Regions from separate parts of the Streptomyces sp. WMMB303 genome, predicted to be linked through region 1. Evidence: riboswitches for the same ligand, from Rfam matches in the RefSeq annotation. Region 1 holds a riboswitch; the other holds the start of a gene.
What was found. Region 1 has a riboswitch for S-adenosylmethionine ahead of P2424_RS07315 (aminotransferase class V-fold PLP-dependent enzyme). Riboswitches for the same ligand answer to the same signal wherever they lie in the genome.
Positions count from the first base shown of each region.

Region 2: linked by a shared signal. The riboswitch ahead of thrC (threonine synthase) and the one ahead of P2424_RS07315 (aminotransferase class V-fold PLP-dependent enzyme) in region 1 are both predicted to bind S-adenosylmethionine.

Region 1 covers NZ_JARKIN010000001.1:1,607,679-1,616,021, reverse strand. The annotation lists gene P2424_RS07320 (uroporphyrinogen-III synthase) at 1-479, shown strand, start outside; SAM riboswitch class IV at 700-818, shown strand; gene P2424_RS07315 (aminotransferase class V-fold PLP-dependent enzyme) at 996-2,432, shown strand; gene P2424_RS07310 (Lrp/AsnC ligand binding domain-containing protein) at 2,464-2,745, opposite strand; gene P2424_RS07305 (rhomboid family intramembrane serine protease) at 2,742-3,476, opposite strand; gene P2424_RS07300 (hypothetical protein) at 3,679-3,918, shown strand; gene P2424_RS07295 (NYN domain-containing protein) at 4,134-5,477, shown strand; gene P2424_RS07290 (NlpC/P60 family protein) at 5,785-6,816, shown strand; gene P2424_RS07285 (C40 family peptidase) at 7,112-8,158, shown strand; gene P2424_RS07280 (hypothetical protein) at 8,261-8,343, shown strand, end outside.
Region 2 covers NZ_JARKIN010000001.1:3,052,810-3,061,152, reverse strand. The annotation lists gene P2424_RS13635 (ROK family protein) at 1-479, opposite strand, end outside; gene P2424_RS13630 (extracellular solute-binding protein) at 850-2,145, shown strand; gene P2424_RS13625 (DUF3263 domain-containing protein) at 2,232-2,639, shown strand; gene otsB (trehalose-phosphatase) at 2,724-3,602, shown strand; gene P2424_RS13615 (trehalose-6-phosphate synthase) at 3,677-5,299, opposite strand; gene P2424_RS13610 (glucosyl-3-phosphoglycerate synthase) at 5,380-6,381, opposite strand; SAM riboswitch class I at 6,662-6,811, shown strand; gene thrC (threonine synthase) at 6,829-8,142, shown strand; gene P2424_RS13600 (MoaD/ThiS family protein) at 8,326-8,343, shown strand, end outside.

The sequences.
Region 1 (8,343 bases):
ACGGCGCCACCGAGGACCTGACCCGGGCGCTGCGCGACCGCACCCAGGTCGCCTGCGTCGGCCCGGTCACCGCCGCGCCCCTGCTCGCCCGGGACATCCCCGCCTACTGGCCCGAGCGGTTCCGGGTCGGCGCCCTCGTCCGGCTGTTGGGCGAGCGGCTGCCGGCCACCGCGCCGGTGCTGCCCGCGGCGGGACACACGCTGGAGGTGCGGGGCACCGCCGCCCTGCTCGACGGCGAACTGCGGCCGATCAGCCCGACGCCCATGGCCGTGCTGCGGGCGCTCGCGCGTCACCCCGGAGCGGTGGTTTCGTGCGCCGACCTGCTCGGGTGCCTGCCCGGCGGGGGAACCGACGAGCATGCCGTCGAGGCCGCCGTCGGGCGTCTCCGAGCGGCTCTCGGTGCGCCTTCTGTGGTGCAGACCGTCACCAAACGCGGGTACCGCATCGCCCTCGACCCCACCACGGCCTGCACCCCCTGACACGCCCCCGCCCCGGGGGACGGTCGGGGCCGCGCCCCGACTTCCGCGGGGTGCCCCCGTCGGTTGCCTTCCTGGTGCGGCGCCGACACGGCCCCTCGGCGGCAGGCGAGAATCAGGGGGGTGCCCCCACAACGCGGCGCATCCCGCGGAGAGGGGAACCGACCCCGCGAAGACGCCCCCCGGCGAGGGGAGTCGCGGGGGTGTGGCATACTCCCTCGCAGGTCACGAGCGACAGCGAGAAAGGCCCCGGCCCGCTGTCCGGCAACCCTCCGTCCGTGGCGGGGTGCCCCGGGTGATGACCAGGCCGTAGGACAGCAAGGTCTGCGGCAAGCGCGGATCCCTCACGCCAGGGGTCCTGGTCTTCGAGGGAGTCCTCCGTGAGCAAGCGAATGCGCTAGGGCCGACGGGTAGTACCGCAGCACCGAACACCCGTTTCCGGCCCCCTTCTGACGTTCTGTCATGTTTCGCCGCGCCGTCAGGCGCCCCTTTGCGCTCACCCCGTCCGGAGGTCCCGCCATGCCGTTCACCGCACCTTTTGCACCGGTTTCTGATTCCTGTACCGAGGGGTCCGCCCCGCTTCCCGTTCTGGGCCGCGACGTCCGCGTGCCGCTGGTCACCGGTGGGGAGGTGACCTACGGAGCGCTGGACTACGCGGCGAGCGCGCCCGCGCTGCAGCGGGTGTGGGACGACGTGGCGGCGTACGCGCCGTACTACGGCAGCGTGCACCGGGGCGCGGGCCACCTCTCGCAACTGTCGACGGACCTGTTCGAACAGAGCAGGCGGACCGTCGCCGAGTTCCTCGGTTGCCGCGAGGGCGACCAGGTCGTCTTCACCCGGGCGACGACCGATTCGCTCAACCTGCTGGCGGGGGCGCTGCCGGCCGGCACCCGGGTGTTCGTCTTCGAGACCGAGCACCATGCCGCGCTGCTGCCGTGGCGGGCCCACGAAGTGACGTATCTGGACGCGCCCCGCTCGCCCGGACAGGCGGTCGCCACGCTGGAGTCGGCGCTGCACGCCGCGCCGGCCGGGCCCAAGCTGGTCTGCGTGACCGGCGCGTCGAACGTGACGGGCGAGGTGTGGCCGGTGCGTGAGCTCGCCCGCGCCGCCCACCGGCACGGGGCCCGCCTGGTCCTGGACGCGGCGCAGCTCGCCCCGCACCGGCCGGTCAGCCTGGCGGAGCTGGAGGCGGACTGGGTGGCCTTCTCGGGGCACAAGCTGTACGCGCCGTTCGGCGCCGGGGTGCTGGCGGGCCGCGCCGACTGGCTGAGCGCGGCGGAGCCGTATCTGGCGGGCGGGGGCGCCAGTCGCCGCGTGGTCCGCGCCGCGGACGGCGGCGTGGACGCCGAATGGCACACCACTGCGGCCCGCCACGAGGCCGGTTCGCCCAACGTCATCGGCGCGTACGCCGTCGCCTCCGCCTGCCGGGCGCTGGCCGAGACCGGGTTCGACCGCCTCGTGGCGCGGGAGGAGGAGCTGCTGGCCCGGCTCGTCGGCGGGCTGGCGGAGCTGCCCGGGGTGCGGATTCTCTCGCTGTTCGGCGAGGACGCCGACCGGGTGGGGGTGGTCTCCTTCGTCGTCGAGGGATGGAGCAGCTCGCACTTCGCGGCGGCGCTCTCCGCCGAGTACGGGATCGGGGTCCGCGACGGGCTCTTCTGCGCCCATCCGCTGCTGCGCGCTCTGCTCGGCCGGCGGGGAGACGCGCCCGGCGAGTGCGGCGCGCCCGGGTCGGCGTCCGGCGGGCCGGCCGGCTCCTCGGCCGGCGAGGCGCCCGCGCTCGACGCGATCCGGGTCAGCTTCGGCGCCGGGACGCCGGACGAGCATGTGGACCGGTTCGTCACCGCTGTGCGGGAGCTGGTGCGGGACGGTGCGCGCTGGACCTACCGTACGGAAGGCGGCCGCTGCGTCCCGGAGCCCGCGGCCGTACCGCGGGCGCCGGTCGGGCGGGACCGCTGACTTTCCGGCCCGCCGCCGGAGGCGGGCCGGCTCAGGCGTCCAGGCCGATGGCGAAGGCCGACTCGAGGTCGTGCTGGGAATAGGTGCGGAAGGCGATGTGGGTCTCGGTGGATTCCACGCCGGGCACCTTGCTGATCCGGCCGGGGATGATGTCGGCGAGGTCGTCGTGCTGGGCGACGCGGACCATGGCGATCAGATCGTGTGCACCGGTGACCGAGTAGACCTCGCTGACGCCTTCGATGGCGGCGATCTGCTCGGCGATCTCGGGGATGCGGTCGGTGCTCGTCCGGATGAGGACGATGGAAGTGATCACGGTGGGGTCTCTCCCTCGGACGCCGGGGTTGGCCCGGCCACTCTAGCCCGGCGGTGGTGGAGCCAGGCGGACAGGAAGCCCAGCGTGAATCCGGCCACGTGGGCCAGGTAGGCGATGCCGGGCCCGTCCGCGTCCTGCCGGGCGGCCGGCCACTGCAGGGTCAGCCAGAAGAGCAGCACCGCCCAGGCCGGGAAGCGCAGCGGCAGGAAGAAGAGGAAGGGGAAGACGCTCGTCACCCGGGTACGCGGGTGCAGGCAGAGGAAGGCGCCCAGCACCGCGGAGATCGCTCCGGAGGCGCCGACCAGCGTCTCGTCCGAGACCGGGTGGGCCGCCGCGTAGCAGAGCATCGCCGCGTAGCCGGTGCCCAGATAGAAGAGAAGGAAGCGCAGCGGGCCCATCCGCCGCTCGACCGGGCCGCCGAAGACGAAGAGGAACAGGAGGTTGCCCAGCAGATGCAGCCAGTTCGCGTGCAGGAACAGCGCGGTCAGCGGGGTCGGCAGCGGACGCAGGGCGCCGCTGAACAGCGTGCGGGGCACCACGCCCCACCGGCGGAGATAGGCCGCCCTGACCTCCTCCAGCGCCTGCCCCGTACCGTGGGAGGGGAGGAGGCCGGAGGCCGGTCCGGCGAGGAAGACCAGGCAGCAGCAGCCGATCAGGGCGTAGGTGACCAGGGGGCGCGGCTCCGCGCCGCGGTCCGGGTGCCGGATGTCGGCGGGGCCGGTGCCGTCCATGAGCGGATCATGACGCCTCGCTCCCCGGGCATGCTCCTCGACACACGCGGGGGCACGCGGACGGTCCTAGGCCGTAGGGTTTACGGGACGTGACCCTGCGCCGCGTATCCGTGATGATCCGCGGCACGGCGGCACTGACCAGTGCCGACCAGCACCACCAGCACCGACCAGTACCGACTCTTCAGGAAACGAGGACGAGAAGATGGCGGTCCCCACGCCCACGGACGAGACCCGCTGGCGCTGCACGCTGTGCGGCAACCTCACCCGGTTCGACGTGACGCGTTCCAGCAAGGTGGTCGAGTACGTCCATCTGGACCTGGCCGGCGCCCCGGCGGTCGAGGAGCAGGAGGTGCTCAGTGAGAGCATCGAGTCCGTGCGCTGCAGATGGTGCAATGCCGTGGATCAGGTCGAACTGGTGGACCGGCCCAGCGCTCAGGTATAGGGCTCAGGTCCCAGAGACGGCAGGTGTGACCGGTGGAGGAACGGACGGGCGGCGACCGACGGCTGCCGGACCCGGCTGCCGGGGAGGGAGCCGGGCCCGCTGCCCGGGCGGCCGCCGAGGATCCCGCGGCCCCTGCGGGCCCGGACCCCGCCGAGCCCCGCTCCGCCGCTCCGGCTCCGGGCGCCGCCCCGGAGCCGGGCCCGGGCGCGGAGCCGGTGTCGGATCCCGGCGCGCGCCCGGATGCCGAGCCGGAGAGCCTGGAGCGCCCGCTGCCGGAGAAGGTGCGGCGTCGGGTGGTCGGTTTCACCGGGGACGCACTCGGCGGTCTGACCGTCGCCGAACTGCCGCCCCCGCTGCGGCAGTACGCCCGCTTCACCCCGCAGCGTCGCGCCAAGTTCGGCGGCAACGCCATGGCCGCGGCGCTGGAGAGCGACGCCGTCTTCCGGCAGCGCATCGCCTCCCGGGTGCGGGAGCAGTTCCCGGAGCTGGCGGGCGCGCTCGACGAGGGCACGCCGCCGCCGGCCGCCGACCCGGTGGATGTGGCGGCCGCGGCCTACGTGCTGCGGCCCTCCGGCTGGGCCAAGCTGGTGGCGGCGGCGGGCGAGGAGGCCCAGCGGGCGCAGGCCGAACGCGCGGGTGAGGAGGCCCAGCGCGAACTCTCCCAGTTGCGCGAGGAGCTCTCCCAGGCCAGGGGAGCCGCTCGGGACGAGGCCGAGCGCGGCCGCCGCGAGCAGGAGGCGCTGCGCAAGGAGCTGGACGGCACGCAGCGCAAGCTGCGCAGCGCGCAGGCGGATGTGCGCCGCCGGGAGGCGTCGCTGCGCAAGCTGCAGGAGGAGCTGGACGGGGTGCGCGCGTCGGCGGGCACCGAGAAGGCGGCGCTGGACAGCGAGCTGCGCCGGCTCAAGTCCCGGCTGGCCGAGGCCGAGTCCGCGCTGGAGGCCGGGCGGCGCGCGGCGCGCGAGGGCCGCAGTGTCGAGGACATGCGGGTCCGGCTGCTCCTGGACACGGTGCTGGACGCGGCTCAGGGCCTGCGCCGCGAACTGGCGCTCCCGCCGTCCGAGACCCGGCCGGCCGACACCGTCGACGCGGTCGAGCCGGGCCGGCTGTCGCCCAAGGACGTGGCGGCCCGGGCGCTTTCGGACACCGATCCGGCGCTGCTGGACCAGTTGCTGGCCCTGCCGCAGGCCCATCTGGTGGTGGACGGCTACAACGTCACCAAGACCGGTTATCCCGCGCTGCCGCTGGAGAAGCAGCGGTTGCGGCTGCTGGGTGGCCTCGCGGTGCTGGCCGCCCAGTCCGGTGCCGAGGTCACCTGCGTGTTCGACGGGGCCGAACTGGCGGCGCCGGTACTGCTGGCGCCGCCGCGCGGAGTCCGGGTGCTCTTCTCCAAGCCGGGCCAGACCGCGGACGAGCTGATCCGCCGCCTGGTGCGTGCCGAACCGCCGGGCCGCGCGGTGGTGGTGGTCTCCAGCGACCGTGAGGTCGCCGACGGCTGTGCGGCGGCCGGGGCCCGGCCCGTCGCCTCCGCGCTGTTGCTCAAGCGGCTCGCCCGTAGCTGAACCGCAGTTCGCCGCAGGCTCGCGTCCGGCTGCGACGGACGGGGCTGAGCGCGGTGTGTGAGGCCGCGCTCGCCGTGCGTGGGCGCCGGGTAAAGAATGCGGCTGCGGGACGTCTTTTTTCCTGAGGGATTTGATCGGATCACTACGCGTGGCTAATGTCTGGCCCGAACCTCCGCTCGGTTGATCACCTATCCGGGGTGACGGCGGAGGACCGCCTCGTTCCGCACGCCGGGATCGCCCAGTCCCGCGCTGTGGAGCCGGAGATGACCAGACCGGCAGGCGGCTGAGGAAGAAGGAGCTCGCCCCAGTGGCGTCCCACCGTCGTCCCAAGCAGCCGAGTCGCGCACGTGTCAGTGTCTTCACCATGACCGCGGCCGCGGCTGTCGCACTCACCTCCCAGGCGGCACACGCCGACCCCCAGTCGTCCAAGAAGGACGTCAAGGAGAAGGTCGACAAGCTGTACGAGGACGCCGAGGCGGCCACCGAGAAGTACAACGGCGCCAAGGAGAAGCAGTCCAAGCTCTCCGAGGAGGTCGAGAACCTCCAGGACAGCGTGGCCCGCGGTCAGGGCGAGCTCAACAGCATGCGCGACAAGCTGGGTTCGCTGGCGACCGCGCAGTACCGCTCGGGCGGGATCGACCCCTCGGTGCAGCTCTTCCTCTCCTCCGACCCGGACAGCTACCTGGACAAGGCCTCGGCCATGGACCAGTTGAGCACCAAGCAGGCCGGCGCGCTCAAGAAGGTCCAGGCCAAGCAGCGCAGCCTCGCCCAGCAGCGCAAGGAAGCCTCGGGCAAGCTGAAGGACCTCGCCAGCACCCGCAAGGAGCTCGGTGAGAAGAAGAAGAAGATCCAGGGCAAGCTCTCCGAGGCCCAGCGGCTGCTCAACACGCTGACGGCCAAGGAGAAGCAGCGGCTCGCCGAGAAGCAGCAGCGCGCCGACCGCGCCTCCAGCGACCGGGCCGACCTCGGCGACCTGCCCCCCGGTTCGGGCCATGCGGCCGCCGCGCTCTCCGCCGCCAAGGGCAAGATAGGCAGCCCGTACGTGTGGGGTGCCACCGGCCCCAGCTCCTTCGACTGCTCCGGACTCACCTCGTGGGCCTACAAGCAGGCCGGCGTCTCGCTGCCGCGCACCTCCCAGGCACAGGCCAACGCCGGGACCCGGATCTCCAGCCAGAGCCAGCTCAAGCCGGGCGACCTGGTGCTCTTCTACGGCGACCTGCACCACATCGGCCTCTACGCGGGCAACGGACAGGTGCTCCACGCGCCCAAGCCCGGCGCCTCGGTGCGGTACGAGGCCATGGGCAACATGCCGTTCCAGTTCGGCGTCCGGGTCGGCTGACCCGGCACCGGGCAGCCGGACTCCGCTCCGGCGCCGCACGAAGGCCGGGCCGCGGACCCGCGGCCGGGCCTCTCCCGGAAGATCACCCGCCAGTGTGATGACCTTTAAACTTCGCTCTTCCGAGTGAAGCCGCCCTGGCGGGGGCGGACCTCCGACCCGCCCGGTGACCTGCGCGATCAGTGAACGCCGGGGCGCGGGAGCGGACTTACCGGCGGTCCACGGTCCTTTGTCCCCCCTGGAGGCACGGCTACATTCTGCGGGCGCACGTCGCCTAGCGGAAGGAACGCCTCCTCCAGTGGCATCGCACCGGTCCCCTCGACATGTCCCGCTGCCCGGCCAGGGCCGGCCGGCGCGGGTCACCGTGCTGTCGGCAGCCGCCGCCGGCGCGGCAGTCGCCCTCGTTCCCGCGGCTCCCGCGGGCGCCGAGCCCGACAGCCAGCTCTCCGCGGCCACCCTCAACTCCCGGATCGACCGGCTCTACGAGCAGGCGGAAGTCGCGACGGAGAAGTACAACGGGGTGGCCGAGCGCACCGGCAAGCTGCGCGAGCAGGTGGCCCACGCGCAGGACGGTGTCGCCAGGGGCCAGACGGAGGTGAACCGGCTGCGTGACGCGCTGGGCGCACTCGCGGGCGCGCAGTACCGCTCGGGAGGCATCGATCCCGCGGTGACGCTGATGCTCACCGAGGATCCCGACAGCTACCTCGCCAAGGCCGCCACCCTCGACCGCATCGGCAGCCGCCAGCTCGCCAAGCTGCGCCGGCTGCAGTCCGCGCAGCGCGTCCTCGGACAGCGGCGCACCGAGGCGGCCGACAAGCTGGAGCAGCTCACCGGACTGCAACAGACCCTCGAACAGCGCAAGAAGGACGTCCGGCGGAAGCTGTCCGAGGCGCGGCGGCTGCTGGCCAGGCTCTCCCCCGAGGAGCGCGCCTCCCGGGAGGGCCGCCGCTCCCGCGCCGGCGGTCCCGGCATCGGTCCGGGCGGCTCGGCCCCGTCCTCGCAGCGGGCCGCCGCCGCGGTCGCCGCCGCCAGGTCCGCCGTCGGACGGCCCTACGCCTGGGGCGCGGCCGGGCCGGGCTCCTTCGACTGCTCGGGGCTCACGCAGTGGGCGTACCGGCAGGCGGGCACCTCGATCCCGCGCACTTCGCAGGCCCAGCGCTCGGCCGGGCAGCAGGTCCCGCTCGGCCGGGCCCGCCCCGGCGACCTGGTGATCTACCGGGACGACGCCAGCCACGTGGCCATGTACGTGGGCGGCGGCCAGGTCGTGCACGCGCCCCACCCGGGCGCTTCCGTGCGCTACGACCCGGTCGGCATGCTGCCGGTCTCCGCGGTCACCAGGCCCTGACAGCCCGGGCGGCCCCGACGGTCCCGGCCCCCGCACCGGGGGCGGGCGGGTCGCGCGGGAGGCCCCGACCGACCCGGATCCGGCCCCCGTACCCTCGATGACGTGGGCGAGCGGCGGCACGGCATCCTCCGGTACGCGCGGGCGCTGAGCGGAACGGCGGCGCTCGCGCTGCTGTGCGCGCTCGG
Region 2 (8,343 bases), 1.4 Mb from region 1:
CGGTCCCCGATGCCGATGGCGCCCGCGATGCCGGTGCCCAGCGGGAGGAAGAGGTAGCGGTCCACGCCGTCCCCGGCGCCGATGCGGCCCTCCGCGAGCCCGCCGGTGCGCACGTCGTGGCCGAGCGCGACCGGCAGCGGCGGCAGTCGGGTGTCCCGGCCCCGGCCGAGCCGTTCACCGAGCAGCGCGCGCATCGGCACGTCGCGCCAGCCGAGGTTCGCGGAGAAGACGGCGACGCCGTGCTCCTCGTCGATGGTGCCGGGGACGGCGACGCCCGCGGCGGACGGTTCGGTGCCGTACTGCCGTACGCCCTCGGCGCGCAGTTCGGCGGCGAAGTCGAGGATTCCCGCCACCACCGCCTCGGGGCCGCGTTCCCGTCCGGTGGACCGGCGTGCCTCGTGCAGCAGTTCGTTGCCGGTGCCGATCAGAGCGGCCTTCATCCCGGTGCCGCCGACGTCGAGGGCGAGGACGTACTGCACGGGGGGCGCTTCCCGGGTCTGCGTCCGGGCGGCGTCGCCTGCCGCGGCGGACGCGTTGGGGGCCTTGTCACGGGTACTCACGCGGGACAGTGTCCCGTGTGAGGAGCGTAAAGGTCTAGTCCACTCCGGGGGCTTCTTCCCGCGCCGGCCGTTTCCGGGCGGCGCGGCGAGGGGTTCGTCCGTATCCGGACTTCTTTCGTGATCCGAATGGAAGCCAACCTGATCCGTACTGGTATCCGGTTTCGGTGGACGCTCGGGCCCTCATAGGGGGAGACTCCGGGCGGACGGGCCGGGGCTGGTGGTGCCAGGGGGGAGCAAAGGCACTCATGGGGCTCGCAGTATGTTCTGAGGGTTCGCAGGGCTGAGGGGTATGAAGAAGATGGAACGGCGTCGATTCCTGGGTATGGCCGCGACCGGCGTGGCCGGGGCGGCCGGCATGACCGCACTGTCCGGCTGCAGCGGCGGCCCGGGGTCGAGCGAGGTGACGCTGAAGCTCGTCGCCGCCGACTACGGGAACCCCGGCGCCGAGAACAGCTCCAAGATCTACTGGCAGAAGCTCGCCGACGCCTTCACCAAGAAGAACCCCGACATCAAAGTCGATGTCACCGTGCACAGTTGGAACGACATCGGCAAGAAGCTCACCGACATGGTCGACAAGGGCAACCCGCCGGACATCGCCCAGGTCGACTCGTACGCCGACTGGGCCGACGAGGGAAAGCTCTACAAGGTCAGCGAGCTGCTCCCGATCCCCGCGCAGGCCGAGTTCCTCGTCCCGCTCGCCGAGGCCGGTGAGGTGCGCCGCGTCCAGTACGGACTGCCGTTCGTCGCCAGCACCCGGGTGCTCTTCTACAACAAGGACCTCTTCGAGAAGGCCGGACTCGACCCCGAGAAGCCGCCGGAGAGCTGGCGGGAGCTCAAGTCGGCGGCCCGGGCCCTGAAGTCCGCCGGGGTACGGATCCCCTACGGCCTGCCCCTCGGCCCCGAGGAGGCGCAGGGCGAGTCCCTGATGTGGATGCTCGGCAACGGCGGTTCCTACGTCGACAGCGTGGGCAACTACACCATCAACTCCCCCGAGAACATCGAGACGTTCCAGTGGCTGCGCGACAACCTCGTCACGCCCGGCTACACGGAACCCAGCCCCCAGCGCACCGACCGGCAGAAGCTGTTCGACGCGTTCACCGAGGGCGACGTCGGCATCCTCAACGGGCACCCCACCCTGATGCAGCAGGCCGACAAGAAGGACATCTCCTACGGCACCGGGAAGCTGCCCGGCAGCAAGGGGCCCGCCGAAGGCACCCTCGGCGTCGCCGACTGGATGATGGCGTTCAAGAAGAACGGCCACCGCGAAGCGTGCGGCAAGTTCCTCGCCTTCGTCTTCGAGACGGAGAACCACTACTCCTTCGTCTCCCGGTACGGCCTGCTGCCCGTCACCACCAGCGCCTCCGAGGAGATGCGCAAGGACAAGGAGCAGAAGAAGCTCTGGCCCTTCCTCGACCAGCTCGCCGGCGCCGAGTTCTACCCGGTGGGCAAGGTCTCCTGGGCCGGTACCAACGCGACCCTCAAGAAGTCCATCGGCCAGGCGGCCGTCAAGGGCGGCGACCCGAAGGCCGTGCTCACCGAGCTCCAGCGCAAGGCGCAAGCCGAGGAAGAGGCGAAGCCCTCCTGACGCCCAGGGCGACCGCCGAAGCGGAACTCCGCCCGTGCCGCCGCCGCGGCCACGCCGGCCCGCGCGGCGGCACGTACGGTGGAAGCGTGAGCGGTACGGAAGACGTGCGGGACAGCGGCGGCGCGGACGGCGGGACCGACTGGCCCGATGCGGCGGACCGGCGGGACGGCACTGCCGCGGACGAGGCCGGGGGCGGCACTGCCGCGGACGAGGCCGGGGGTGGCACCGCCGCGGACGGAACCGGCGGCGCGGCGGAGCCGGGGACGGGCGACCTCTCCGCGGAGGACCGCGCGGTGCTCGCCTTCGCAGCCCGCGGCCGGCCCCCCTCCGGCGAGAAGGAGCGTGCCGTCCGGGAGCAGTTGGGGATGTCGCCCGTGCGCTACTACCAGTACCTCAACGCGCTGCTCGACGACCCCCGGGCGGCCCGGCACGATCCGCTGACGGTCAACCGCCTGCGGCGCCTCCGGCAGGCCGCCCGGGACCGCACCCACTAAGGCCCCGGAGCCCGGACCCGCCGGCGGCCACGGAACCCGGCCGACCCGCGGGCCCGGCCCCCGCCCGCTCGCTAAGGTGCGAACATGTCGCTTCCGCAGCCTTCCGCGCATCCACCGCTGCCCGAACCCGACACGGAGGCGGGGCGCGCCGGGCTCGCCGCCGTCCGCGCCGACCCCGCCCGCACCGTGCTCGCGCTCGACTTCGACGGAACCCTCGCACCCATCGTCGGCGATCCGCGGGACGCCCGGGCGCACCCCGAGGCGGTCCCCGCGCTGGCGCGGCTCGCCCCGCGGCTGGCCGGCGTCGCCGTGATCACCGGCCGCCCGGCGGCGGAAGCCGTACGGTACGGCGGCCTCGACGGCGCCGCCGGACTGGAGGGGCTCACCGTCCTGGGCGGCTACGGGGCCGAGCGGTGGGACGCGGCGGATCCGGTCGTCCGCGCCCCCGAACCACCCGCCGGAGTGGCCGCGGTACGGGCCGAACTCCCCGGGCTGCTGCGCGAGTCCGAGGCGCCGGAGGGCACCTGGACGGAGGACAAGGGCCGGGCGCTCGCCGTGCACACCCGGCGCGCCGCCTCGCCCGACGAAGCCCTCGAGCTGCTGCGGGAGCCGCTGTACGCGCTGGCCGAGCGGCACGGACTCGTGGTGGAGCCGGGCCGCATGGTGCTCGAACTCCGGCCGCCGGGCGCCGACAAGGGCGCAGCCCTCACCGGCTTCGTCCGCGAGCGGTCCGCCACCGCCGTCGTCTACGCCGGTGACGACCGCGGCGACCTGCCCGCCTACGCCGCTGTCGCGGCCCTGCGCGCCGAGGGCGTACCGGGACTGCTGCTCTACAGCGCACCCGAGGCGGCGGCCGAGGCGGTTCCCGAACTGCGCGACGGTGCGGACGTCCGGGTCCCCGGCCCGGCCGGACTGGTGGCCTGGCTGCGGGCGTTGGCGGACGGAATCCAGTCCCCGCGCTGACCGCGGACACCGCCCGGCTGCCACCACCCGGCGGCCCCGCGCGGACCGGGAGTCCGGCGGGGCGTGGGCGGGGGTCAGCCGGGCAGCGCCTCCAACTGGTCGAGGAACCAGCGGGCGGGCGGCCGGGAGGTGGCGGTCGCGGCCAGCCGGCGGGTCCGCTCCGCGCGGTCGGCCGGATCCGCCTCCAGCGCGGTGCGGAGGGCGGCCGCCGTCTCCCGCACATCGAACGGGTTCACGGACAGCACGTCGGGCGCCAGTTCCTCGTGCGCACCCGCCTCCCGGGAGAGCACCAGCGCACAGCCCGCGTCCGAGACCACGGGAACCTCCTTGGCCACCAGATTCATCCCGTCCCGCACCGGGTTCACCAGCGCGACGTCCGCCATCCGGTAGGCGGCCAGCGACCTCGCGAAGTCGTCCTTCACATGCAGCACGACCGGCGTCCAGCCATCGGTGCCGAACTCCCGGTTGATCTCCTCGGCGACCCGGCTCACCTCGGCCGTGTAGTCCCGGTACACGGCGAGGTCCTGCCGCGAGGGGTAGGCGAACGCGAGGTGGACGACGCGCTCACGCCACTCGGGGCGGTCGGCCAGCAGCCGCCGGTACGCGTACAGGCCCCGGACGATGTTCTTGGACAGCTCGGTGCGGTCCACCCGGACCAGAACCCGGCGCGGGGCCCCGTCGGGGCCGGTGCCCACCTGGTCGCGCAACTGCGCCAGCCGGTCGGCGACGTCGCTCCGGTGCGCCCGCTCGCGCAGGAAGTCGCCGTTCGCACCGAGCGGATGCACCCCGATACGCGTCGTGCGGCCCTCGTACGTCACCGTCAGCGAGAAGTCCTCCGGCGCCGCGCCATCCGACGAGGCGTCCCGCGGTGCGGAGTCGTGCGGCGAGGCGTCCGCCCGCGGGGAGCCGCCGCCCTCGACCGCGGCGCCCAGCACCCGCGCACAGCACTCGGCGAACAGCCGGGCCCAGCGCGCGGTCAGGAACGCGGTCCGGTCGGCGCCGAGCATGCCGCGCAGCACCTGCGCGGCGACGTCGTCCGGGAGCAGCCGGAAGTAGTCGGCGGGCGCCCACGGCGTGTGCGAGAAGTGGCCGATCCGCAGGTCGGGGCGGCGTGCGCGGAGCATGCCGGGGACCAGTGCGAGGTGGTAGTCCTGCACCAGGACGGCGGCACCGTCGTCGGCCTCCTGCGCCAGCGCGTCCGCGAAAGCGGCGTTGTACGCCTCGTAACCGGCCCACTGGCCGCTGAAGTCCTGGTCGAAGACGGGCTCCAGCGGCGTGTGGTACAGCATGTGATGGGTGAACCACAGTACGGAGTTGGCGACGCCGTGGTAGGCCGCCTCGAAGGTGTCGGCGGGGATGTCCAGCATCCGCACCGGCTGCCCGCCGGTGTCCCCGGTGTCCAGTCGTCCCCGCGCCGCCCGGGCCGCCTCGCGGTCGCCGTCGCCGAGTGCGGCGCACACCCACAGCGCGTCCGCCTCCGGACCGATGGCCGACAGTCCGGACACCAGCCCGCCGCCGCCGCGCCTGGCGGAGAGCGTGCCGTCCTCCGCGCGCGTGTAGGACGCCGGGCCGCGGTTGGACGCCACCAGCACCCGCGCCGAGCCTCCCCCCGTCTGCGGCGCTCCGGGGGTCTCCTGTGCTGCCCGCGCTCCTGCTGCCTGCGGTGATGCTCCGGACGGTGTTCCTCCAGCGGCCATGCCGCGAGCCTAGCCGCCGCCGAAACCGCTCAAACGTGCCCGTCGGCCCCGGAACACGGACAGGGGTACCCCCGCACCGGTCAGGCCGCCATCCGCTGCCCGTACTCGGGCACGGTGCGCATCGGCGGGCGCTCCTCGACGTCCACCAGGTGGCCGCGGGGGACGAAGCATCCCGTACCGTCCCGCTCGAACTGGGTCAGCGCCGTGCCGCCCGACAGCGCCTCGATCCCGCTGCGCGCGCCGTCCACCGTCGCCGGGCCCCGGGCGATGCGGCGCTCGGCCGCCGCGTGGATGGCGGTCGCCATCCGGCCGAGCGCCTGCCCGTCCTGGTTGCGGTGCAGCCGGACCCCCACGTCGACCTGGGCCAGCGCGTCCAGCCCCAGCAGTTCCAGGGTGTCGACCAGCAGCGCCAGCTCCACTCCGTAGCCCACCGGGAACGGCAGCCGCTCCAGCAGCGAACGGCGCGCCGCGTACTCGCCGCCCAGCGGCTGGACGAGGCCGGCCAGCCGGGGCCAGTGCAGATTCAGCAGCGGACGCGCCACCAGTTCGGTCACCCGCCCGCCGCCCGCCGGGCTGTCCCGCAGCGGCCGGTCGTACATCGCCTTGACCAGGTGCACGTCCGGTTCGGTCAGCAGCGGCCCGACGATGCCGGTGACGAAGTCCGGTGAGAATTCGCGCAGGTCGGCGTCGACGAAGCAGACGATGTCGCCGCTGGTCGCCAGCAGGGAACGCCACAGCACCTCGCCCTTGCCGGGGCGGGGCGGCAGCCTGGGCAGCACCTCGTCCCGGTGCACCACCTCGGCCCCCGCGGCCGCGGCGACCTCGGCGGTCCGGTCGGTGGAGCCGGAGTTCATCACGATCAGCTCGTCGACCAGCGCGGTCCCGGTGCCGGGGTGCGGTGTGGCCAGGTCGCGGCGGATCACCGAGACGATGTCGCCGACGGTGGCCTCCTCGTCGAGCGCGGGCAGCACCACGCTGACGGTGGTGCCGGTGCGCCGCTTGGCCGCCAGCAGGTTCTCCAGGGGCCGGTCCGCGACACGCCAGGAACGGCGCCGCAGCCAGCGGCCCACTTCATCGAGCACGTGCGCGCCTTCCTGTAGTCGGGCTGGTCGGATCCGTGGTCGGGCTGGTCGGGCGGTCCGGTGAGTCGGTGGCGGGGCGGGCCGGTAGCGCCCGGCGGTACCGTTACCGCCCCCGGACCGGGGAGGACGGGCAGTGGAAGATCCATCTCGCGGTTCGGACGTCCCCCTCAAGCGTGACCGCCGTCGGTTACAGTCTTGAACAACGCAGGTGACCTCCGCATCTCGGGGGCGCCGCGACACAAACGCCCGGGCGGCTGTCGGCCGCCCGTAGCCATAGTGCAGCTCATCCAGAGGGGCAGAGGGAACGGCCCGTTGAAGCCCCGGCAACCATCCCGCGATCCGCGCGTACGCGGACTCAACGGCGAGACCGCCTCGTGGGGACGGTGCCAATTCCGGCCCGTGACGAGATACGCCACGGGGAAGATGAGGAGAAAGGGCCTCGCCTCCATGGCTGTGCAGACAGTTGCAGCGAACAGCACCACCTCCACCGGCACCGCCGGAAGCACCCCCTACGACCTCGGCGCCGCAGTGGCCCTCTCCTGCCGTGAGTGCGGCACCCGCACCGAGCTGGGCCCCAGCTTCGTGTGCCTGGAGTGTTTCGGTCCGCTGGAAGTGGCCTACGAGCTCCCCTCCGGTGACCCGGAGGAGCTGCGGCGGCGCATCGCCGCCGGGCCCGCCTCGATGTGGCGCTACGCGCCGCTGCTGCCGGTGCCTGCCGACGTCGCCGAGAAGCCGAACCTGAACCCCGGCCTCACCCAGCTGGTGAAGGCCGACCGGCTCGCCGCCGAACTGGGCGTGACCGGCGGCCTCTACGTCAAGGACGACTCCGGCAACCCGACCCACTCCTTCAAGGACCGCCCGGTCGCCATTGCCCTGGAGGCGGCGCGCGCCTTCGGGTTCAGCACCCTCTCCTGCTCCTCGACCGGCAACCTGGCCGGGGCGGTCGGCGCCGCCGCCGCCCGGGCCGGACTGCGTTCGTGCGTGTTCATCCCGGACGGGCTGGAGCAGTCCAAGGTGGTGATGGCCGCGATCTACGGCGGCGAGCTCGTCGCGATCGACGGCACCTACGACGACGTGAACCGCTTCTGCTCCGAACTCATCGGCGACCCGCTGGGCGAGGGCTGGGGCTTCACGAACGTCAATCTGCGGCCGTTCTACGCCGAGGGCTCGAAGTCCCTGGCGTACGAGATCTGCGAGCAGCTCGGCTGGCAGCTTCCCGACCAGCTCGTCATCCCCGTCGCCTCCGGCTGCCAGCTCGTGAAGATCGACAAGGGGCTGCGGGAGCTGATCCGGCTCGGCCTCGTCGAGGACAAGCCGTACCGCATCTACGCCGCGCAGGCCGAGGGCTGCTCGCCGGTGTCCCGCGCGTACAAGGACGGCACCGGTGCCGTCCGGCCGGTCAAGCAGCCGGACACCATCGCCAAGTCGCTGGCCATCGGGGACCCGGCGGACGGGCCGTACGTGGTCGACATCTGCACGCGCACGGGCGGCGCCGCCGACGACGTGAACGACGCCGAGATCGTGGAGTCGATCTCGCTGCTCGCCCGGACCGAAGGGGTGTTCGCGGAGACGGCCGGGGGCGTCACGCTGGGCGTGACCCGCAAGCTGATCGAGTCCGGTGCCATCGACCCGACGCTCACGACGGTCGTCCTGAATACCGGCGACGGACTCAAGACCCTCGACGCCGTGGCCGCCACGGCGCGGCCCACCGCCGTGATCCGCCCCAACCTGGCCGCCTTCCGCGAGGCCGGTCTGGCCTGACCGGGGTCTCCCGGGGCGTGCGGCGCCCCGGGAGCACCGCGGCGCCTCGAGGGCCGCGGGCCTCGCACGCCCGCGGCGCCCCGAACGGCTGAAATCCGCCCCCCGGTGTTTGCCCGGTGTTCCGCACCGGGAGTGCCGGAGCGGGCCCCTGGGACGCGTCCCCTACACGTGAGGAAGATCGACATGAGCGTCAACGTCCGG